2 regions of the Lysobacter gummosus genome follow, and region 2 is predicted to be linked to the other one. Evidence: riboswitches for the same ligand, from Rfam matches in the RefSeq annotation. Region 2 holds a riboswitch; the other holds the start of a gene.

Region 1 (11,996 bases), 1.0 Mb from region 2:
CCAACACGGAAAAAGGCCGCAGCAGCGGCCTTTTTCCTTCACCGCGCGAGCGGCGGCGAGCCCGGGTGAGCGAAACCGATCGCTCAGGAGGTCTTCACGTCCATATCGATGCGCTCGTAATTGCGCTTCGCGATATTGCCGTCGGCGCCGTCGGAAATCTCGAACAGGCCCTTGGCGAAGCCGTAGTCGTTCTGGTTGAGGTTGCGCGCCATCGACACCGAGAACTGATAGTTGCTGACCGAGTTGCCGTCGTAGTCGTGCGCCATCAGCGAAGGCTGGCTCATGCCGCCGAGCGTGTCGCCGGCCTTGTCGGCCTGGCGGTTCAGGGCGCTCATCTGCGCTTCGGTGAAGGTCAGCTTGACGGTCTGGTTGGCGTGGATCGCGCCGTCCTGACTGGCGCCGCCGCTGGCGGCCCAGTTGAGCATCTTGGCTACGTTGGCGCCGTTGGCGCCGCCGGTGTTGACGGTAAACTCGTAGGTGCGCTCGGACAGGATCTCGGTGCCCTGCGCATCGAAACGCTGGGTGAGGTTGAGCGGCACGTTGTCGCCGTACTTGACCTGACTGGTCAGCGCCACCGAGCCGTCGGGGTAGGTGGTCTGGGTGAAGGTGCCGGTGTTGGGCGAGTTCAGCGCGATGTCGGCCTTGAACTCGGCGCTGCCGAACGGCTTGATCTTGGCTTGCAGGCGGCCCTGCGAGGAGAAGTCGAAGCGTTCGATCGAGGCCACATCGCTCACGCCCGGCGTCTGGTGCGCGACTTCGCCGGTGGCGTTGAAATGCGCATAGGCGGCCTGACCGTCGGGATTGGCCAGATCGAACGTCGCGGTGCGCACGTTCGACTCGCCCAGATTGTCCTGGCGGCCGAGCATCACCGAGCCCTTGTCGAAGCGCAAGCCCGCGCCGTTGAAGGCCTCGAAGGCTTTGTTCGGCCCGCTCATCACCTGCACATGGGTGTCATCGACCTTGGTCACCGAGTAGCTCACGCCCTCGCCGTCCTTGATCTTGGTTTCGAAGCCGATGTGGCGGAAGGAACCGGCCAGTTCGGTCTGCTGATAATCCTGCCCGTCCATGATCACCGTCGCGCCCTTCGGGATCGTGGTCGGATCGAACGGGTTGATCGTCGCGGCTGTAGCCGGGTTCTGGTTTTCGCCGGGCAGGATCACCTTGTAGCGGGCACGGAAACCTTCGCCGCTGCTGGCCTCGCCTTCGATCGCGTTCTTGCCGCCGACGCCGCCCTTGGCGTTGAGCAAGGTGACCTCGGCGCCGGTGACCTGGATCTCGGTGTTGCCGTTCTTGTTCGCGATCGACATGGCCAGTTCGCCCTCGGCTTTCACCTTGAACTGGACCTTGTTGCCGTCTTGCCCGGCGGGCGTGTGTTCGAGCTTGCCGGTGAGCTTGACGCTGCCCGCGCCCGGATTCCAGGTGATGTTGCCGTTGGCGTTGCCGGCGCTGTACTCGCTGGTCGGCGCGCCGTGGGTCGCCTTGTACGGGCTCGACATCGGATCGTGCGTGACGCTCTGCGGCGCGGCCGGAATATTGAGGTCGTCGCCGTGGAAGATCGGATCGGTCTGGCCGATCATCCTGGCTTCGTCGCGCCGCGCCTTGTCGCTGAACAGCTGCGGATTGGCCTCGCGCAGCGCCTGCGGCGTGATGCCGAACTTGTCCGCGATCTCGGCGACGGTTTCGTTGTAACCGACTTTGTACGTGCTCGGCTGCGTCTGCGGCTGATAGACCGGACCGCCGCCGCCATCGATTGCGGGCATGTTCATAGGAAAAGCCTCGGGGGGATGAGTTGCGCGCAGTCTAGGAAGCGCGGCCCATCGTCAAACCTGGGAGCGGCCCTAGGTCGTGGCTGTCATAATTCGAATCTCAGGTGCGACGTCACAGTTGCGAATGTTCGATTCGTTTCGCGAGAGCAACATCGCTGTAAAAAAACAGTCACGAAAGCTGTTTTTTGTTCGCGGCTGAGTCGATAAGGCGTCATCGCCGTTCGATGACGGCCTTGCTCTCCCGCTATGTCGGTGCCGCGGGCCCGTCGTCCCGCCGTTACGAATTGGTCGCGCCGCTGCGACGCGCATGAACCAACGCCGCTTCGCCTCACTCTGGCTTCATCCCCAGCCCACAAGCGCCGCCCAACCTGCGAGGCATCGCGATGCCGATGTCGCCGCATTGCGCACCGACCTCGCCGCGATCCGACGTCCCCACTCGCAGGAACCCGCAATGATCCGTTTATTTTCGCTGTCCACGCTGTCGCTCGCGCTGCTCGCATTGGGCGGCGGCTGTTTGCTCGCGTTCGGTTCGATCGGCTCGACCATCGACGAACAAGGCTTCCTGCACGAGCCCTTCGCTCTGCTGCCGATCGGTTGGCTGCTGATCTTCGCAGGCGCGCTGCTCGCGATCCTCGCCGGCTTGCGCACGCTGCTGCGCGCGCCGCGGCGGCAGGCGCGTTGACGCGGCGCGAGGCTCGCCGATAGCCGTCTCGGCCGCGCAGCGCGAACGCGCTGCGCGGCCATCAGGATTATTTCGCCGCGGGCGATGCGCTCCTGGCCGGGGCCGGCGCTTCCGGCTTGGCGTTCTTCACATACAGATCCAGCCAACGGTTGGTCTCGGCCAGCAACTGCATGATCGATTCGCGCGCGCGATAGGCGTGGGCTTCGTTGGGCAGCATCACCAGCCGGGCCTTGCCGCCCAGGCCCTTGATCGCGGCGAACAGGCGCTCGCTCTGGATCGGGAAGGTGCCGGAGTTGTTGTCCTGCTCGCCGTGAATCAGCAGCAGCGGGTCCTTGATCTGGTTGGCGAAGTTGAACGGCGACATCGCCTCGTAGGTGGTCTGCGCCTGCCAGTAGTTGCGTTCCTCGGACTGGAAGCCGAACGGCGTCAGCGTGCGGTTGTAGGCGCCGCTGCGGGCGATGCCGGCCTTGAACAGGCGCGTGTGCGCGAGCAGGTTGGCGGTCATGAACGCACCGTAGGAATGGCCGCCGATGGCGATGCGGTTACGGTCGGCGACGCCGCGGCGCACCACTTCGTCGATCGCCGCCTGCGCGTCGGCGGTGAGCTGCTGGATGTAGGTGTCGTTGGGCTCGCGATCGCCTTCGCCGACGATCGGCATCGACGGGTTGTCGAGCACGGCATAACCCATCGCCAGATACGGCAGCGGCCCCCAGTAACTCACCGCGTTGAAGCGATAAGGCGAGCCGGTGACCTGGCTGGCCGCGTCGGCGGATTTGAATTCGGCCGGATACGCGTACATCAGCATCGGCAGCGGGCCGTCGCGCTTGGCGTCGTAGTTGGGCGGCAGGTACAGGTTGGCGGTCAGCTCGACGCCGTCGCTGCGCTTGTAGCGGATCTGCTCTTTCTTGATATCGCGCAGCTGCGGGGTCGGATGCGGGAACTGAGTCAGCGCGCGCGGCTTGGCGTCGGCCTGGCTCAGATCGCGCAGGTTGAGGTTGGCCGGTTCGGTCGGCGACTCGCGCATCGTCAGCAGGCGCGTGCCGGCGTCGTCGATCAGCATCAACGGCTTTTCGTAGTACGGCGCCTGCGAGTGGAACAAGCGGGTTTTCTGCTTGTCGGCCAGATTCAGGCGATCGACGAACGGGCGATCGCCCTGGCTCGATGCGCCGTCGCCGGCGTAGTACAGGCTGGCGCCGTCGGCCGATCGCAGCAGGCGCTCGAAGCCGTTCGCGTCACGCTGCATCAGCGGGTCGCCCGGCGCGTTGTAGCGGTCTTCGCTGGAGCCTTCGAACACCAGCTCCGGCTCGCGGTCGCCGTGATCCGGAGCGATCCGCCACTGCTTGGTCTTGCGCGTCTTCCACCAGAACTCGTCGACCAGCGCCAGATCGCCGTCGCTCCAGCGCGCGCGTTCGAAGCGCGAGCTCAGGCGCGCGATGGTCTGCGGCGGATTTTCGAACGGCGCGGCCTGCATCAACACCGCGTCGCGGACGTCGGCCGCGCGCGACGGATCGCCGCCGTCCTGGGCTTCGGCCCAGACCAGGGTCGCCGGCGCGTCGCTGCGCCAGTCGATGTCGCGCACGCCGACCGGCACCGCATCGTTGCCGGTGGGCAAGCCGTCGATCAAGGGCACGCGGGCGATTTCGTGTTCGAACTTGCCGTCGGGGCTCAGCACTTCGATGCGGTGGGCGAACATCGACGCCGGCACCTGGTACGAGAACGGGCGCTCCAGTTTGATCGCCAGCACGTGGCGGCCGTCCGGCGACGGCGCGGCTTCGGTGTACAACGCGGGCAATCCGGCCTTGGCGACCTGACCGGTCAGATCGACGGTGGCCAACTGCGAACGCAGGTAGTACTCGAACACGCGCGCATCGTTTTCGTTGCGCAGCAGATCCTGGTAGGTGCGGATCTGGCGCACGGTCTGGCTGGCCTGGGTTTCCTGCGCGGCCGGGCCGGTCGGAGCGGCGTCGCCGGCGGGCGGCTCGCCCTGCTCCTGCGGTTGCAACTGGATCAGCAGGCGGCGGCTGTCGGGCATCCAGGCGTAGCCGTTGCCGACGACGGTGTTGAGTCCGGACACCAGCTTGCGGGCGTGGCGGGTTTCGCGCTCGACCAGCCACAACTCGTTGGCACCGCTGGCGGCATCGACGCGGTTGAAGGCGATCCAGCGTTGATCGGGCGACCACTGCAGGGTCGCCAGCGATAGCGGCGAGGGCAATCCTTCGATCTCCAGGCGCTTGCCGCTGTCGACATCGAGCAGGCTCAGTCCGGCGCCGAAGCTGAAGCGGCTTTGCGCGTGCACGCGCGGGTGGATGCGCAGGCCGGCGAGCTTGAGTTCGGGCTGCGCGACCACGGCGATGCCCGGCAGCGACGGCGTTTGCACCATCGCCACGGTGTCGCGGCGCGGGCTGAGGAACATCGTCGGCGGACGCGGCGCATCGACGATGGCCTGCAGCGGCTTGGGCGGCAATTGGTAGCCGTCGGCCATCGCCTGCGGCGCGGGCGCGGCGGCAGGCTTGGCGGTGCGCGCGGACGCATCCGGCGTCAGCAGCGCCAGCGCCAGGGCCGGCGCCAGCAGGCTCAGCAGCAGGCCGCTGCGGCGGCGGCTGGGCGGAAGCAGGCCGTCGCGGCCGGAACGTCGCGCGTTGGATTTCATGTCGATGCGATCCTCAAAGAATGAACGTCGGCTGCGGCCCCGCCCGGCGGCCGGCGCGGCCGCCGGGCGCTGCTGGGCGTGCGCAGCGCCCGCCCGAGCTTAGCCCGCGGCCGCGACCGCCGGCGTATGCCATTGGGGCCGCCCGCAGGCCCGGCGGCAGTGGATGCGCCCGTGCCGGCAGACCGTGCAAAGCCATTGCCGGCGCGGGCCTTGGCGCGTGCGAAGGGCGGCCCGGCGCGGGCTTCCCGGGCGGATTCAGCGCGCCGGCGCGGCCCGTGTCGTGCGACCGCCACGGGCGCCGCGATATACTGTCCGCTCAACCCGCCGAGGGGCGCTGCGACCGTGAACGCCACGGCCAGGCTCGGCGAGGTGCAGGTCCCAACGGCGCCCGGTTTGAGTCCATCGGTGTTCCCCGCCGAGGCTCGCCGGACCCGGCATCCCGCCGGCTCCCCAAAGAACTGGAGCTCCTCCCAATGAACGCAGTACCCAAGACCTTCTCGACCGAAGGCGATTACAAGGTCGCCGACATTTCCCTGGCCGATTGGGGCCGCAAGGAAATCGACATCGCCGAGCACGAAATGCCGGGCCTGATGTCGATCCGCAAGAAGTACGCCGTCGCCCAGTCGCTCAAGGGCGTGCGCGTGACCGGCTCGTTGCACATGACCATTCAGACCGCGGTCCTGATCGAGACCCTGCGCGACCTCGGCGCCGACGTGCGCTGGGCCTCGTGCAACATCTTCTCGACCCAGGACCACGCCGCCGCGGCGATCGCCGCCAGCGGCACCCCGGTGTTCGCCTGGAAGGGCGAGTCGCTGGAAGAGTATTGGGACTGCACCCTGGAAGCGCTGACCTTCCCGGGCAACGGCAGCGACAAGCACCTCGGTCCGCAGCTGGTCGTGGACGACGGCGGCGACGTCACCCTGCTGATCCACAAGGGCTATGAGCTCGAAAACGGCGACGGCTGGGTCAACACCCCGTCGGGCAACCACGAAGAACAGGTGATCAAGAACCTGCTCAAGCGCGTGCATGCCGAGCGTCCGGGCTTCTGGCACACCGTCGTGCGCGACTGGAAGGGCGTCTCGGAAGAAACCACCACCGGCGTGCACCGTCTGTATCAGCTGGCCGAAGCCGGCGGCCTGCTGGTCCCGGCAATCAACGTCAACGACTCGGTCACCAAGTCGAAGTTCGACAACCTCTACGGCTGCCGCGAATCGCTGGCCGACGGCCTCAAGCGCGCGATGGACGTGATGCTGGCCGGCAAGGTCGCTGTGGTGTGCGGTTACGGCGACGTCGGCAAGGGCTCGGCCCACTCGCTGCGCGCTTACGGCGCCCGCGTCGTGGTCACCGAGATCGACCCGATCAACGCCCTGCAGGCGGCGATGGAAGGCTTCGAAGTCAACACGGTGGAAAGCACCCTCGGCCGCGGCGACATCTACGTCACCACCACCGGCAACAAGGACGTGCTGACCCTGGCCCACATGCAGGGCATGAAGGATCAGGCCATCGTCTGCAACATCGGCCACTTCGACAACGAGATCCAGGTCGATGCGCTGGTGGCGTCCGGCGCCAAGCACCTCAACATCAAGCCGCAGGTCGACAAGTACACCTTCGCCAACGGCAACTCGATCTTCCTGCTGGCCGAAGGCCGCCTGGTGAACCTGGGCTGCGCCACCGGCCACCCGAGCTTCGTGATGTCGAACTCGTTCTCCAACCAGACGCTCGCGCAGATCGACCTGTGGGCGAACAAGGACAGCTACGAGGCCAAGGTCTACATCCTGCCGAAGAAGCTCGACGAAGAAGTCGCGCGCCTGCACCTGGAAAAGATCGGCGTGAAGCTGACCACCCTGACCGACGACCAGGCCAAGTACCTGGGCGTGTCGGTGGACGGTCCGTACAAGCCGGATCATTACCGCTACTGATCGGTTCCGCCGTCGGGCGGGTTAGTGCGATAACGGACGGGCGCCTTCGGGCGCCCGTTTTTTTGAACGGCTTGTTGAACGACTGCACCGGTGCTGTCGTAGTCACCAATCCAATGGCCAGACTCGTCGTATGGCGTGTAGGTCGCAACCTTGCTCGTGTCGTTGGGAGCGAGCCCAGCCCTCAACGCCTTAATTGTCCGTCCAACTCTCCAGCCCTAAGGGGTCAGTTCATTACCGAGACCATTCGACTACTACTTCGATCGCTGCTTAGATGCCAGTAAAGATTTTGCAACTTCTAAATTAGCTGCAGCGGCTTTCTTTAGCCAGTACATGCCTCTTAATTGTGCGGCTTCATCCGTGATTTCAAACAACCGCGTTGCGTAGTTGTACTGCGACACCGAATCACCATTTTCAGCACCTAGACGATTGATGCAGATAACAAAGTCAGGCCTGGATTTGGCAATTTCGGATGCCAGTTTCAATGGGGCGGCCTTATCGCCTGACAAGGACGCTCGATACAAGTCAGCTGTCCTGCGGTCGGCGAGGAGTTCTCGCCGAATGCCATGACTCGAGTCGTCGTCGCATGATAACGAATCAGCTGCGATGCAAGGAGTAAGGCAGCAAAACACCAGAAATCCAACAAGAAAAATCCGCGTCTTGTACATTTTCTAGTCGCCTTCTCAATACGGTCAGCGGCTGTTTTTGAGGAAATAGCATTGCCCCTAAAAGGCAATAGGAGCGGGATCACATTATGAGAGTCATTAGGCGCGGCGCGCCGATTTTGTAATGAGCACATCTTATCTTTCTACTCGTAGCCACGAAACCTTACGACCTTCAAGTCGCTTCTTCTAATCCAGTACTCATAAACTCCGCCGCGTATTCCTTTTTCCCTTGGGGAAAAAACAACGACATAGTTCCCCTTGTTTTCGCTGATTCCAATATTATAGTTATCAGCATTAGAAATGTACTCTTGCCACTCCCAGTCAGTCTTTTTTAGCTTTCCAAGATCGGATATGAATTTCGTGCGCGCCACGCTGGCCGCTTCCAGTGCCCTGGACTTCTCTTGGCCATGCACAGAAAACATTGTGAGTGCGATGACCAGGAAAATAATCAGTGCCATTTGACTTCGAATTATCTTCATAAATTCAAGCCTCGTATACAATTTAATATTGACTCGATGACTGATGCCGGGCCACAACCGCAAGCATCCTGATTGTTCTTTGCAGGCTGAAGCAGCTCGACAATACCAGTATTCGCGCCCGAGTTCTATATTAAGTATTTTTCCGAGAGTATCCGGAGCATCACGCTGAAGCCGCCCCTCTCGTTTTGGATGCGCAAGACGAGATCGCGTATCAGCTCAATAAAACGACCGGCATCGCGCAGTCACTCGTGGATATTCGCGCTGGCGCTTTCAGTCGGCAACCTGCAGGGGTGGAGGCCTCCCGCTGGTTGGGGTGAACGAGTAAAGATCGCTGCAAAAAGAAAGGCCCCGTTGCCGGGGCCATTTCCCATGTTCCTCCGTATGTCGTACACACGGCGTTAGCTAAGCTTCATACGCTAAAAATAGTTGGCAGTTTTTTCCACCCTCATGTTTTCCTTTGACACCCAAACCTCACCGCCGCCGCCGGAAAAATTCTTATTGCGAGGCAGGAAAACAAAGACGAAATATCTTGAATTTTGACTAATGCCTATGTTGTAGCTGTGAATGTTTCGCATGTAATCGCCGTCAGCACCGGGCGTCGTGTGCCTTTCAGAGATATTTTTTGAATATGACGATATAGCAACATCGGCCGCTTTGATTAGGCGATCAGGCGGCTCCCCTGCCGCAAGTCGCAGGGGGACGGATGAAATCAGTACTAATATCATGACCGCTATATTTGTGATGATATTCATTGCTTGTCCTCACTCGAGACCCAAGTATTCCATTATACTTTCAATGATGCTCTTTTTTCTGGGGGCGCTGCAATCACATGCATCTTGGTTCCTCGGCGACGGCTGGGGTAGTGGTTGGGCATCCCCTCTCCCCATGCTGCTGTACTTGAGTATTTTCCCGGTGGGAGTTCCGAGCCACTCGAACTGACCATACGGTATACGTATGTCGCCTGCTGAGAAAGTTTCTCGAATGGGCTTGGCAGGATAGGGTTCACGAGCGTGAGTATGCCATTTTCCAAGTGAAATTAAGCCTGCGGGCGGGTCTCCAGCATTGACATATTCAGTATTCCAGCTAGTCCTGGGGTCATCGTATGTGTAATAACCATTCTTTGTCTTATATATCCAGCTACCATACTCCCAATTATTTCTTAGAGAGTATGGAAGTGATTCCACGATCGCGTTTGCCGCTGCAATGTCTGGAGTGAGATAACAGTCGCCAGGTCTTAATCCAAAGGGATCCGTTGATTCTAGGGGGCTGGAGTATGCATAAGAATAACTACTTATGCCTCCAGATAGTCCAATTGGATCGCTCTGTACGTAACGACCAGTGCCGGGGTCGTAGTCGCGGAAGTAGTTGTGGACGAGTCCGCTACCGGCATCGAATCTCTGCCCCGGCAAGCGCATGTTGAACAAAAACGCAACGCCATCCAGGTCAGGATCCTGGTTGGGGGTATCCTTGCCGAAAGCCTCACCCTTTGCGCTCCACGTCCAGATCGCCATATTGCGGGTAGGATCGATGACAGCGCGCGGCGTGCCTAGGTGATCAGTCTCTATGTACTTCAACGACTGCGCGATGGCCGCACCGGCCAGCAACCCAACGGGCGCATCGTCCATCCAGATGGCTTGCTGGATTGTTGCGCCGGTGCTGTCGTAATCCCCGACCCAGTGTCCGGCTTCGTCATATAGCGCATAGTTCGTAACCGGCCCGGTATCGTTATTAATCGCTGCGACCCGCTCACCCTTTCCGTTATAGCGGTAGCCCATCGTCACCACACCGCTCTGCTTGATCTGTTTCATGCGGTCATTGGCGCTGTAAACGAACTCCTTCGTCGTGCCGCCAATTGAGGTCGTGTTACCTACCGCATCGTAGCCGCGCGTGATGGCGCCCGCTTTAGCAAGCTTATGACTGCCGGGGGCATAGTCGTAAGTGCTGGTGCCGATACCGTTGGTAAAACTCTTGCGATTGCCAGTCTGGTCATAAGCGTAGGTTTCCAAGGCCGTGCCACTGGGGCCATCGCGAGTAACGTTCAGACGGTTCAAAGCGTCGTAGTCGTACTTCGCCAGCGTCGTACTTTGCAGACCGTCCTTCAGCTCGGTCAGATTTCCGACCGCGTTGTAGCCATAGCCCAGGGACAGGCCGCCGCTGGCGTTGTCGAACACGGTCTTCGGGCGATAGTCGAGATCGTAGCTGCGGCTCAGAGTGCGGCCATTGCCATAGGTCCAGCCGGCCACCGGCCCGAAGGGCTGATAGGTGGCGCCGGTCAACAGCGGCGTGCGGACGCCACCTGCCGGCGTGACGTGGACCTGTGCAATACGCCCACTTGCGTCGCGCGTGTAGTCGGCGACCGCGCCGTCCGGATAGGTGACAGCTTGCAGCCGGCCGGCGTTGTTGTAGGCGTAGCGCAACGTAAAGCTTTTGCCGCTGACGATCTGTACCTTGCGCGCCACGCGGCCGAAGCGGTCATAGCAATACTGCAACTCGGTGCCGTCGGTGCGCATGGCACTGAGCCGACCCTTTGCGAAAGTCTCACCCGCGGCGCAGGCGGCACTTGCGGTGTCGTAGTCGTACTCCACATCGGCGGTCCCCGCCGCGGTGTAGAAGATCGCTGTTGGCCGGCCCAGCACATCGTAGGTATACCGATGCGCTGTCGCGTCATTGGCGTCCTTCTTGGTTGCCAGCAGGCCGGCGGCGTCATACGTGAAGTCGGTGATGCCGGTGTCCGGACTTTCGAGGCGGGTTTGATCGCCTAAGCCGTTGTAGCCGTAAGTGGTCGCCAGTCCATTGGGATCGGTAACCTGCGCGACTTGATCGCGTGCGTTGTATTTCACTTTGGTATCTACAGCCAAGCCATTGGCGTCTTGCAGAGTGCGTATCAACCGGTTCAGCGGGTCGTAATCCTGGTCCGTTATCCGTCCAAGCGCGTCGGTGGACGTGTTCGGGTTGCCTCGGCTGTCGTAGGTAAGGCTCGTCGCATTCTGTGATGCGTCCTTGACGGCCTGCAATTCGTTCAACAGGTTGTAGACCCGCGAGAACGTCTTCGTAATTGCGCCGCTTGCGGTCTTGATGTCTTCTTTGACGCGATTGCCGCGGCTGTCGAGGGAATATTGAATCGAGTTACCGGCCTCATTGGTAATCGCGGTCAGGCGGCGTGCGGTGTCGTAGGTGTAGCTGGCGAAGGCACCATCCGGAAGCGTGACTTTCTTCACCAGCCCAGTCGGCCAGTAGTCCAGGCGCGCGATGCGATCGTCGCTTTCGCTCGCGTCGTTGTCGCCGCGCGTCTTGATCGCGGCAAGCCAGCCACGGGTGTTGAACTCGTAGTCGGTGACGACGTCGTTGATGTCTCTCGACGAAATCGCTCGCCCGGCGCCGTCATACCGCAGAACTTCCTGACTGGTTTGACCCAGGGCGTTCTCGACCTTCCACAAATCGCCTTTGCGATGTGCGCAGTTCGACGGCGAACTTGCGCAACCCGCGTCGTCGCTGGGGTAATAGACATAACGGGTTACGTCCGCCACATCCGTGCGCGCGCCGTCTTCGGACAGCAATAACCCGACCAGCGGACAGGAGCCAGCGGTAACGTCAGCCTGCTCACAGTAACGGTAGGCGGCTGTGCGCGGGGCCAGCAGACCGGAGGGATCGATCTGGGTCGCCGTCAGCGTTTGGCCGCGATTGTTATACGTCCACGTGTTTTTGGCGACCAAGGCGTCATTCGCGTCGAGGACGCGGCTTTCCAAAGGCACGCGAAAGCTCGTATGCCAATCGGTCTGAGTGGTGCGGCGGTGGCCGGTGGTGTCGTTGGACGCTTCCACGGTTTGTAGCGGCAAAC
Region 2 (11,996 bases):
CCGTGTTCCACACAGGTCAGCGGGCTGGGGCTTTCATGCCCTAGCCAACCGCCACCCTCGCCCATAGCGGCAAGGTCGCCAACGACAGCAGCAAGCCATAACCGACCATCGCCGCCGCCAGCCGCGGCGCCAGTTGCTGCGCGATCGCCAGCGCGCCGGCGGTGACCATCGGCGGCATCGCCGCTTCCAGCACGGTCGCGCGGGCCATTTCGCCGTGCAGTCCCAGCCACGGCACCAGTACCCAGGCCAGCGCCGGCATCAGCGCCAGCTTCAGGCCCAGCCCGGCGATCAGCGGTTTGAGCTCCTCGCGCGGCAAGGCCAGTTTCACCGACAGGCCGATGGTCAGCATCGCCAGCGGCAGCAGCGCGTCGGACAGGCGCTGCAGGCCGCCGGCGATCCAGCTCGGCGGCTGCTCGGGCATCACGCTGAAGCCGATCAGCAGCGCCCACAGCGGCGGAAACTTCAACACCCGCAGCACCATCGCCCGCGCGCTGGGCGGGGCGTCGCCGCCGTAGCGCGCCAGCACCCACAGGCCGAAGGTGGACAGGATCAGGAATGCGCCGAACTGGTCGTAGACCACCGCGTAGGGCAGCGCGTGCTCGCCGATCAGCGCGCGGGTCAGCGGATAGCCCAGAAAGCTGGTGTTGCCCAGGGCGACGGTGAGCAGCAGCACCGCGTGTTCGTCGCGGCGCAGGCCGAGCACGCGCGCCAGCGCGCCGACCAGCAGCACGGTCGCGCCCAGCAGCAGCCACGGCACCGCCGCCACGCCCAGCAGCGCCGGCTCCAGATGCAGGCGCGGCGCATAGCGCAGCACCGCCGCCGGCAGGCAGACATACAGCACGACCAGATTCAGCGTCTGCGCGGCGTTGTCGGGCAACGCGCGCAGCCGCTGGAACAGGTAACCCAGCGCCAGCATCGCCAGCACCAGGGCAAAAGCGTCGAAAGCCATCGCGGACCGACTCCGCGCGCCGCAGCGGCGCGATGCGGCCATGGTCGCGGTTGCCCGGCCCGGGCTCAACCCGGCTTTCGGCTTACCTGCGATGCCGCGGCGCCAGCCCGCCATGGCCGCTTCAGCGCAACGGATCCAGCCCGCGGGTGCCGGAGGGCGCCGGGCCGTATCATGTCGCGTCCACGGAAGACCCATGTCCCATGAGCGACCTGCAAGACCTGACCGCGCTGATCCGTTCCAACACCCCGCTGATCGTGATCGAGACCCGCGACGAAGCGCGCGTGGTCGAGCTGTTCCGGCACGCGCTGATGAACGTGTGGCGGGCGCTGTACCGCTGGTCGATCACCGAGGGCCTGCGCCGGGTCGATCTGGACCGCGAGGAAGAAACCGACGTCGCCCCGGACATCTCCACCACCTTGCAGGCGATCCGCGACGCCGATCAGCGCGGCATCTACCTGCTGTTCGACGCCCATCCCTACCTGGGCTACGCCAGCACCCAGCGCCAGCTGCGCGAAATCGCCCAGCGCCGCGATTGCGCGCCGCACGTGCTGGTGCTGATCGGCCACAAGCTGGAACTGCCGCCGGACCTGGATTCGCTGGCGGTGCGTTACACGCCCCGCCTGCCCGACGCCAACGCGCTGCTGAAACTGGTGCGCGAGGAAGCGGAAAACTACGCGCGCGAAAACGGCGGCCGCCGGGTCGAGGTCGATGGCGAAGCGGTCAAGCAGATCGTGCGCAACCTGCGCGGAATCGATCCGGTCGATGCGCGCCGGATCGCCCGCCACCTGATCTTCCGCGACGGCGCGCTCAACGCCGACGACCTGCCCGAGCTGGCCAGGCTCAAGTTCGAATTGCTCAACCGCTCCGGCCACCTGCATTACGAATACGACGCCGCGCGCATGAGCGATGTGGCCGGCGCGCGCCGGCTCAAGCGCTGGGTCGAGCAACGCCGCGCCGTGTTCGTCAGCGGCGAGGCGCCGCCCGGGCTCGATCCGCCCAAGGGCATGCTGCTGCTGGGCGTGCAGGGCTGCGGCAAGTCGATGCTGGCCAAGGCGGTCGCGGCCGGTTTCGGCGTGCCGCTGGTGCGGCTGGACTTCGGCACGCTGTACGACAAATTCCACGGCGAAACCGAGAAGAACCTGCGCGCCGCGCTGGCCTCGGCCGAGCAGTTGTCGCCGGCGGTGCTGTGGATCGACGAAATCGAAAAAGGCCTGGCCGGCGACAGCGGCGACGGAGACGGCGGGGTGTCGCGGCGCGTGCTCGGCTATCTGCTGACCTGGATGGCCGAACGCAAATCGCGCCTGTTCCTGGTCGCCACCGCCAACCAGATCGACGCCTTGCCGCCGGAGCTGCTGCGCAAGGGCCGCTTCGACGAAATCTTCTTCGTCGATCTGCCGATGGCCGAGGTGCGCGCGGAGTTGTTCGCGATCCATCTGCGGCGGCGCTCGCTGAGCGCGGACTCCTTCGATCTGCCGGCATTGGCCGCGGCCAGCGACGGATTCTCCGGCGCCGAGATCGAGCAGGCCATCGTCGCGGCGATGTACGCCGCTCACGCCGCCGGCGCGCCGCTGTCGGACTTCCAACTGCGCGCCGAACTCAAGCAGACCCGGCCGCTGTCGGTGCTGATGGCCGAGCAGGTCGAATCCTTACGCGAGTGGGCGCGCGGCCGCACGGTGTCGGCCGACTGAGGCGCGTCGCGACGCGAGCGAAACACGTCACCGTTTCCGTCCGCGTTCGCCGACAGACTGAGGCGCGTACCGAGCGCGCGAACTAGCCAGTAAAAAACACGATAAATGCGAGCGTTCGGCCAACGGTGTGCCGAGCGATGTATCGCCGTGTGCCAATAAAACTCATGCGATGCCGTATCGATTCGTGGAGTTTTTCCGGCTTGGCAAGAGGCCATCGGTTTAGCAACACTATGCCCACTGAGAGTTGGCAGGATGCCAAACGAAACGAGCATAAGGATCGGTGCATGAAGTACGTGGTCGCAGACGACCAGCCCGCGATGGCGATGCTGGTCGAGCGGTTGTTGAAGAGTGCGCGTGGACCCATCGCCGACGAGATTCACGCGGTGCGATCCAGCGAGCGGTTGTTCGACGTCCTGATCGCAACGGAGGCCAGTGCAGACATCGTGATACTCGATCCGGCGATCGCGGGCTTGAAGCGCATCGCGCTGGTGCGCGCGCTGCGGCAGCGATGCCCGCCGGCGCGGCTCATCGTCTACGCCAGCGACGACAGCCCGTTTCTGGCGGCGCGGATTATCGCCGAAGGCGTCAGCGGCTATGTGCTGAAGACCAGCCCGACGCGATTGCTGCTGCAGGCGATCCAGCACGTGCGGGCCGGCGACACCTTCTGCGACCCGCGCATCGACTTCGGCCGCGCCAACGCCGATCCGTGGTCGTCGCTGACGCCGAAACAGCAGCGCGTGTGCGTGTCGATCCTGCATCACGGATCGATCGGCCGGATCGCCGAACGCGAAGGCAAGGCCTACGACACGATCTGGACCCATTGGACCAAGGCGAAGAAGGCGCTCGGCATCCGCCACGAAGCCGAGCTGGCGAAGTACTTCTACGAAAAAGGGCTGATGCATTTGTTGGACGACTGAACCACGGGCCGACGTTGGCCGTACCTTCAACACGACACGGAGTCGAACATGAGGAATCGCAGCAGGGTGAATCGTCGCTCCGTCAGGGGGGCTGCAATCACCGCCATCGCCTTGTGCGTTCTCACGAGCCATCAAGCCAGTGCACAGATGATCGTCAAAGACCCGTTCGGTCTCATGGCGAAGTTGAAGCAGACGAGCGAAGACTCCGTCGAATACGGCAAACAGAGCAAGCGCTGGCAGGAGACGGCGAGTCAGTATCAGAAGACCGTAAACCACTACCAGCAACAGTTGATCCGACTGCAGCGGCTGAACTTCGGGCAGTCCCGTATGGAAGACAGCTTTCCGCCGCGTCCGGCCGACTACGGTATGGAGGACATGTGTCCGGGACGGGGCGAAGGCATCAAGGGACAGTTGACGACCGTGTTTCAGCAAGCCGCGCCCAAGCTGGGCGGGAACGTTATCGGCGAGCAGCAATCCATTTGCCAGCGCATGGTCCATGCGGAAAACATGAAGTACAACGAGTCGGTGCAGATGTTGCGCAGGCTCATGCGGCGAAACCAGGAATTCGCGCAGATCGAGAGCCAGCGCGACAGCGTCAACGACAGTCAGGGCGCGCTAGCCGCGAACGACAACGAGGCCTATCGGTTCGTCGCACGAAATCAGTTGGACCTCGATTACTGGCAGGCGCGCATGAAGGCCTACGAGGACTACATCGAGTCGCTCAAGCGGGACCAAGCTCGCTTGGCCAAACGTGCCCTGGAGGGAAACAGAACCGGAATCGGTGGGCAAGTCATTCAGGCCGTTGCCATCAAGGCAGCGCTCGGCAACTGATCTGCCAGCCGACGCACACGCCTGCCCATTCGAGAACGGATGCAAACCATGACTTTCAGCCGCATGTCGGACTTGCTGTCCCCTTCAAGCTAGGCGGGACTCGGCGAATACGCGATTTTTCGCATCATTAACGACTACTTGACTCGCCAGATCGATGACATCGGCTTCGCCATGATGGAGAGGACCATGTCATGGGCGGCCAGCATCGCGGGAACGCTAGTCGTGCTGTGGATCATGATCATGGGCTACCGCATGGTCACGGGGCAGTCGAACGGTACCTTGAGGAACCTCTTGGTTGGCTCGCTGCGGAACGTGCTGATCATTACTGCCGCGACCACGATGTCCTTCGGCGGTACCAATCTGTATCAACTCTTTACTCAAGATATGGACCGAGCCGTGCATGGCCTGTTTTCCGGGCATGAGAACCAGAGCACGGCCGATGCCATCGACAAGAATCTTGGGTACTTGCAAGTCGCGCTTACGGCGATAGATGGCGTGCAAGTTTCAAAGGACGATCCGACCCTGCAAGATCAGAAGACCCGTGCGCTTGTGTTTGCCGGATTCGGGCTTGCCGGTCCAGCCATGGTCGCCGGCGTGCTGTACCTCACATTCAAATGCACGATGGCCTTCTCCATGGCCCTGGGGCCGATATTCATCCTGTGTCTGATGTTCGACCAGACCAAGGGCCATTTCGTGAAATGGCTGAACTACACCATAGGAACGATTTTCTCGATGGGGTGCCTGAGCGTGATGTCGGGCGTGATTCTGGAACTCGTCGCGCGCATCGCGGCGGGCCTATGGGTGGCGAAGCTGGCTTCGATAGTGGGGATCGAGGTCGAGGGCATCAGCAGCCAAGCCCTGCAACAAGGGGGTATCGGGTTGCTGGCGACCGCGCTGCTGATCACGGTTCCTCAGTCGCTCGCCAACTTCTTCCAGGGGCAACTCGGCAGCTTCATGCACTTCTCTGCGTTCTCAGGCGGCGCGGGTGGTGGTGGCGGTTCGCCGGGGCCGCAAGGACAACCTCCAGGTTCTTACTCATCGCTGGTCCGCAACGATAGCCAACAGTCAGACAAGTCCTACGCGTCGGCTGAGGCGGCTAGCGCCACATACAACCACAGCAATCGAATTACCGGAACGCCGCCGGTACATGAGCAGCGCATCAAGTCTGCTGACGAAGTGACGAGGGATTAAGGTCATGAAAAAGGTAGTGCTCTTACTTGCCGTGCTGGTTGCTCTTCCAACCGGACCGTCAAAGGCGGAAGGTGGATGTCCTGCGGGACAAATCCCCTACAGCGGTACGTCGTTAGCTTCTTGCGGTCCGATTCCAGGGGGGAGCACTCCTGCATCCCCTGGCCCCTTATGGGCAAGCAGGTGGGGAGCCATTGCTACTGATGACGCCGGCACATATGGCATTGTTGCTCAGCTCGACAGCAAGTCCGCAGCCAAGGCTCAAGCGCTTAAGGAATGCCGCGACCGCAGCGCCAAGAATAAATGCCGTCTGTCTTTTGCATACAAAAACCAGTGTGCCGTGGTGGTGTCGTCCCGCACGGGCTCATTCTCCGAAAGTGCAGCAACGGTCGAGGAAGCGTTGGAAAACGCGAGTCAAGCGTGCAGAAAAAGCAGCGAAAGCGAATGCTGGATTTATTACAGTGGGTGCAGCCTCCCTGTTCGAGTTCGTTGAACGTATCAAGAAAAGTCATCGCGATGAGTATCAAGCGGCATCAAGCAGAATCAACACAGGGCGCAGCGGAGATGGAAATGGCGGCTTGCCAGAAGCTTGGCGATACCGGCTGCCACGTCTACTACGCGGCATGCAGTCTGTCCGCCAGAGTCTGCTGACGAGGTAAGTGCACTGCGGTCGTTAAAGATCGCAGTACTGTTGAACGAATAGCCATGGAGCGCGCGATGAATTTTCTTTTCAACGCAACACCCCAGGTCGCCGCCGAAATCCTGGAGAAGATCGGCGCGGAGAGCGCGCGCGCTGCGCGATGGTCCCGGCTGTCGAGCGGTGCGCTCATCAGTTTTGTCGTGTTGCTCCTGTCAGGTCATGTGTTCTCGGTGCCTCATCTCGTTGTGGCCGCGGTTCCGTTGGCTATCGGCTCAGCTGCTCTGCACACCATGTCCATGGGGTGCCTGGGAGGCGTCTACTGGGAGTCCCTCAAAGCGCTGAAGACCGTCCCGGACTATGCGGGAAGCGGGCTGCATTCGCGTGCGAAGTACGGAACATTGCTGGGCTTCGTCAGTCAGAGCGCGGCCCTCCTGGCCGTGACACTAGGGCAGCTTGCGTTGCTCTTCCCAATGTTGTGGGTTGGCGCCTTCGGAATGGTCGCGCTCTCGCTGTTCACCGCGCGATACGCATCCAGAACTCGTTCCTTGATCATTAGCTTCAAAGAGTCGAGCCCAAGCACAGGCGCCGTCTGGCTTTGAGCCGGTGCCGACAGGCGAGATGCGACGTTCAGAACCCAGCCCTTCAACCAGCGCCATACGAATCGAGTCAATCGCAGATGAAACCGAACGCGCCCCTTGCAGTCCTCGCACTCGTCGCTATGGCAGCGATGCTAACCGGCTGCTCCAACGCGGTCATGGACCCGAAGTACGAGCGCAATCCCAACCCGCGCCAGAAGTACGTCGTCACGGCAAAGATCGATGGTGCGCCAGGGCCGTTCAAAGGCGCCTCCGTGAACATTCGTTACAAAGTGGGCCCGTCCCAAGAATGCATGCCTGACGCTGAGCCCATTTCCGGTCACTCACCCACGCCAGATAGCTTCGACATTAAGCCTTCAGTGCATCGAGCTTCCGAGACCGAATATCGGTTTGATGTCTACCTGGATGCGATGGCGAGCAAGGACTACTTCGGCAAAGGGATCTGTACGTGGGTGATCGACTACGCCGCTCTCACGCTGCGCCCTACGGGGGCGCCTGATGAGTACTCGCTCGCAGCCTTCATGAGCCACGCGGAGATTGAGACCGAATTACCTATCTCGATGTATTGGCAGCGGAAGCTGTACGGAACATCGCGCCCTCATCCTCAGCCGGTGTCTGAGAGCGCACTCAAGCGAGAAGAGTTCGCGAAATATCGCGACCCTGATCTGTCGGACACTATTTCTGTAACGCTGCAAGCCAAGGAGCTAAGGCCATGACAATTGGCAGCCAACACTATGCGGAACTATCTGATGCCGCTTACGATATTCCGCCGCCGGACAAAGACGGCAACCGGGTACTGAATCTCGATGGTGTGAAATACCATGTTCTTGAAGTGGCAGACAACCGGTCCTCTGGCTATCAGGGCGTGGTGTTTCAACGCGAGGGCAGCAATGAAATCGTTGTTGCCCATCGTGGCACCGAGTTCACGCGCGAGTTCATCGACGATGTCTTGCGCGCGGACGGCGGAATGGTGGGGCAGCGCGCCAATCAGCAGGCTCAAGATGCGCTTGAGTTTACTCGTAAGGCTATGGAGCGCGCTGGGGAGCAAGGCGTTCCAATCACGGTAACGGGCCATTCCCTCGGCGGCTGCCTGGCCCAGGTCACCGCGGCCAAGCTGGGCCTGCAAGGCGAGACCTTCAACGCTTACGGCGCGGCCGACCTGAACATGCGCATCCCCGAAGGCGGCCATCAAGTCGTCAACCACGTCATGGCCGCCGACTTCGTCAGTTCAGGCAGCCACCACTTCGGCGAGGTACGGGTGTACGCGAGCCGGCACGACATCAATACGCTGTCGGTCGCGGGCTACGCCAACAACGATGCACGCCTCACCGATGAGCGAAACCTGCCGGTGGCCTTGGCGTCTGGCGCGCTCTCGCACAGCTTGCACAATTTCCGCGACGCAGGACCCGGGCAGACGAAGGACATCTCGGTGTTGCGCGATCCAGAAACCCGAGTCAACGCCCATCGCTTTGAACCCATGATCGATAAGTTCCGTGGCGACATTTGGGCCACGCGGGAAGGCGCATCGATCGGGTCGGCCGTCCTGCGTGGGCCGATGGGCATCGCCGAAGAGATCGGGCGGCGCCTGCCCGAGAAGACGCCCGAAAGCCCGTTCAAGGATGCACACGGTGCAGTGCCTGCGCCGGAGAGCCGTGTACCCGACCCGCGCCATCCTGACCATCCGAACCATTCGATGCACAGCACCCTCGACGCGGGTGTCGGGCGTGTCTTCGCCGAGCAGGGGCGTCCGCTGGACGCGACCGCCGAGCGCACCACGGCAGCGCTGCTGGTGAGTTCGCGACTGGCGGGGCTGGAGCAGGTCAACCACGTTGTTCCGGGCCGCAACACGCCGGCCGGAACCGATGTCTTCGCGGTACAGGGCGAACTGCACGATCCGGCGCACAAACGCGCCCATGTGAACACCGTGATCGCCGCGCAGATTCCCGTCGAAGTGTCTTTCCAAAAGCTGGCTGCGGCGGACCAACGGGTGGCTTTGGCTCAAGAACAAAGCCAGGAACAAACCCGAAGCCAAACGCCTCGCACCGTCTAAGTTTCTTCTCCAGCCGACCTCAGCCGCACCGCCCCGCAAGGGACGGCCAGGAGCGCTTCGTGTTCCGATTTCATTCCTTGCTGTGCATGACGCCACTGCTACGGAACTGGCTGCGCCGGTTATTTCCGCCACGCGCTCGGTGTGAGTCCGCTCGAGCCGTGGCTCAGCGCACGCGCTTCACGTACACCCACGCCTGCCGGCCCGAGGCCAGCGCCGCTTCAACGCGCTGGTAGTCGTCCACCTCGTATTCGTCGGCGCGGGCGAGTTCTTCGGCGCTGATGGCGAACACCGTGCCGTCCACGCGATCGGTCGCGTCGCCGCTGGCTTCGACGATGGGGTGATAGGACTCGCCGCTGGTCGCGACCACCTGCGGGTCGTCGATCTTGACCATCGTGCGGCGATAACCGAGCAAGGCATCGGCCTCGCCCTGCAAGAGGCGGCCGAAGGTGGCTTGCTGCACCGACGGCAATTGCAGGGTGCCGTAGGAAAACAGGCGGACGACGAAACTGTCGCTCATGAGCGCTCCATTGCGGTCAGGCCGCGGCGGCGAAGTCGATGCGACGATACGCGGATCGGGCGCGGGCCGCATCGGCGATCGCGTCATCGCCACGACGCGTACGCCGTGACGATGCGCGGTATCGCGGACTCAGGCCTCGGCAGCCTCTGGCTTGCGCAATGTCTGCCAGCGTTGCGCCAACTGCGCGGCGAACAAGGTCGCGGCCGGCGGATGCGCGCGCAAGTGCAGGAACGGCTCGATGAATTCCAGCTCCATGATCCGGAACACGCCCGCGTCCACGACGCCGTCCACGCGCACGTACGCCTGATCGCGATGGCCCAGCTCGGCCACCGCCTGCAGCGCGCGCTGCGCCGAGGCGAGAATGTGCGGGTTCGGCGCGGTGGCATCGGCGGTGCCGCCGAAATAGGTCTGCACGCGGTAGTCGTCGCTGCCGGGCTTCTTGAGCACCGCGTGGCTGTAGACGCCGCCGAAGAACAGCAGCGACCACTCGCCTTCCTCGACGATCTGCGGCATGAACGGCTGCACCAGATAGTCGAGCTCGCGCGGCAAGCTCGCGAGCGCTTGCTGGAACTCGGCGCTGCCGACGCGGCCGCGCACGGTATGCCAGGCGCCGCCGCTGACGCTGGGCTTGACCACGACCTCGCCGCTCATCGACGCCAGCGCCGTTTCCAGCTCGACGCCGCGCGCCAGCGTGGTCGGGATGATCGGCACGTCGAGTTTCGCCAGATCGAGCAGATAGCGCTTGTCGCTGTTCCAGATCAGCAGCGGCAGCGGATTGACGATGACCGTGCCGAGCTCGGCGATGCGCGCGTACCAGCCGAGAAACTCGGTGTAGTGCTGGAAATAATCCCAGGTGCTGCGCACCAGCAGCGCATCGAACGCGGACCAGTCCACCGACGGGTCGTTCCACATGCGCGGCGCGGACTCGATGCCGTGCGCACGCAGCGCCGCGACCAGGCCGTGGTCGTCGTCATCGACGTCGGGATGGACTTGCGAGGTGACCAGGGCGATGGACAGCGGAGGATCGAAGTGCGGCGATTGGATCGGCATGGGTTCGCCCGATACGGCGGTGGGAGAGACGGAAGCGGGAGTGGCAACATTGGACGCAGGCATGACGCCTCCTTGATCGGGAGGGCGCCCTTGCTCGGCATCGCGGATCGAGCGTGGCGGAGCGTGTGGACTCCGTCGCAGCACCCCTCGGTCCGGATCGCGCAGCGGCCGAGGGCCGGCGGCGCGTGGAATGCATCGCGTTGTGAACGATGCGGAGCCAATGGTTCGACAGGCGGTCGCGATGTGTCAACCCGATTCGGCGCGCAATCGCGGCGACGGCGCGAAATGGCGAAAGCTTCGCGCGCGGGTTTGGATGGGTGCAAGAATTTGGCGCTGTTTGGATGCGCGCGGGCTTGAGTGTGTTGCGGTGAAGCGGGCATTCGCGCGGAGATGGGAGACTTCAGCGTCATCCTTCCATAACCGTCATTCCCGCGAACGCGGGAATCCAGTGCCTTTCGTGCGAGAACGTTTGAAGTCGCTCGATGTTCGGTTACGCCGAAGTAAAGCAGAGCCCGCGTTCGCGGGAAGGACTAGCAAGGGCAACGGCAAAAGCGAATCCCCCCTGCCCCCCTTTTTCAAAGGGGGGAACTCGCTCTTGAAAGGGAGAACTCAGTCGGGAAGTAGAGACGGCTACGTCGAGCAGTAGAGGTGGCTACGGCATAGAGTGAAACCAACAAGTCGCGCCAACGCAAACCGTCAGCGCACTTCCTTGCTTCAACCCGTCACCTCAATACCCAGCCGCCTGCCCATCCTTACGCGACTCACTCGCTCCGACATACCCGCCGTTGGGATTGACCATGATCGCCTGATACCCGCCATAAGGCCCCAGCGCCGAACGCACGCTGTGTCCGCGCCGCATCAGCTCGCGAATGGTTTCGTACGGATATCCGGTTTCCAGGTCCACCTCGCCGCCGTCGCTCATCGCCTCCGCCTGCCCGGCCGGATCGGTCGAGCCGTCGTGCTGGATGCGCGGCGCGTCGCCGGCTTCCTGCAGGTTCATGCCGAAGTCGATCAGGTTCATCAGGATCTGCGCATGGCCCTGCGGCTGCATCGCCCCGCCCATCACGCCGAACGACAGCCACGGCTTGCCCTGCCTGGTCACGAACGCGGGAATGATGGTGTGGAACGGGCGCTTGCCGGGGGCGAAGGAATTGGGATGGCCTTCCTTGAGCACGAACTGTTCGCCGCGGTCCTGGAAGATGAAGCCCAGCCCCGGCGCCGCCATGCCGCTGCCCATGCCGCGGTAATTGGATTGGATCAGCGACACCATCATGCCGTCGGCATCGGCCACGGTCATGTAGATGGTGTCGCCCTGGTCGAGCTGCTTGGGCGTGGCCGGCTGTACTTCAAGCAGCGCCTTGTCCATCGAGATCAGCTTGCGCCGCTGCGCGGCGTACTCCTTGGAGATCAGCCTGGCCACCGGCGAGGACTTTTCGAACGCCGGGTCGGCGTACCAGCGCGCGCGGTCGGCGAAGGCCAGCTTCTTGGCCTCGGTGAACAAGTGCACGTGTTCGACGCTGCCGAAGCCGTACGACTTCAGGTCGTAGGCTTCCAGAATATTGAGGATCTG

Evidence for each region. Region 2 has a riboswitch for S-adenosylhomocysteine ahead of LG3211_RS00735 (ATP-grasp domain-containing protein). Riboswitches for the same ligand answer to the same signal wherever they lie in the genome.
Region 1: it holds a riboswitch for S-adenosylhomocysteine, as region 2 does, so the genes downstream of both, ahcY (adenosylhomocysteinase) here and LG3211_RS00735 (ATP-grasp domain-containing protein) in region 2, are expected to answer to the same signal.

Annotation. Positions count from the first base shown of each region.
Region 1 covers NZ_CP011131.1:1,184,101-1,196,096, reverse strand. Annotated here, with positions in the region: gene LG3211_RS04825 (LysM peptidoglycan-binding domain-containing protein) at 84-1,766, opposite strand; gene LG3211_RS26735 (DUF3955 domain-containing protein) at 2,074-2,448, shown strand; gene LG3211_RS04815 (alpha/beta hydrolase family protein) at 2,516-5,098, opposite strand; S-adenosyl-L-homocysteine riboswitch at 5,419-5,495, shown strand; gene ahcY (adenosylhomocysteinase) at 5,572-7,017, shown strand; gene LG3211_RS25430 (hypothetical protein) at 7,269-7,499, opposite strand; gene LG3211_RS25425 (hypothetical protein) at 7,823-8,137, opposite strand; gene LG3211_RS25420 (hypothetical protein) at 8,575-8,910, opposite strand; gene LG3211_RS04805 (RHS repeat-associated core domain-containing protein) at 8,920-11,996, opposite strand, start outside.
Region 2 covers NZ_CP011131.1:160,201-172,196, forward strand. Annotated here, with positions in the region: gene LG3211_RS00685 (AEC family transporter) at 41-949, opposite strand; gene LG3211_RS00690 (AAA family ATPase) at 1,150-2,637, shown strand; gene LG3211_RS00695 (response regulator) at 2,922-3,554, shown strand; gene LG3211_RS00700 (hypothetical protein) at 3,603-4,385, shown strand; gene LG3211_RS00705 (TrbL/VirB6 family protein) at 4,524-5,576, shown strand; gene LG3211_RS27330 (DUF4189 domain-containing protein) at 5,581-6,066, shown strand; gene LG3211_RS00710 (hypothetical protein) at 6,291-6,812, shown strand; gene LG3211_RS00715 (hypothetical protein) at 6,890-7,525, shown strand; gene LG3211_RS00725 (XVIPCD domain-containing protein) at 7,522-8,859, shown strand; gene LG3211_RS00730 (gamma-glutamylcyclotransferase family protein) at 9,023-9,376, opposite strand; gene LG3211_RS00735 (ATP-grasp domain-containing protein) at 9,506-10,426, opposite strand; S-adenosyl-L-homocysteine riboswitch at 10,502-10,581, opposite strand; gene ggt (gamma-glutamyltransferase) at 11,154-11,996, opposite strand, start outside.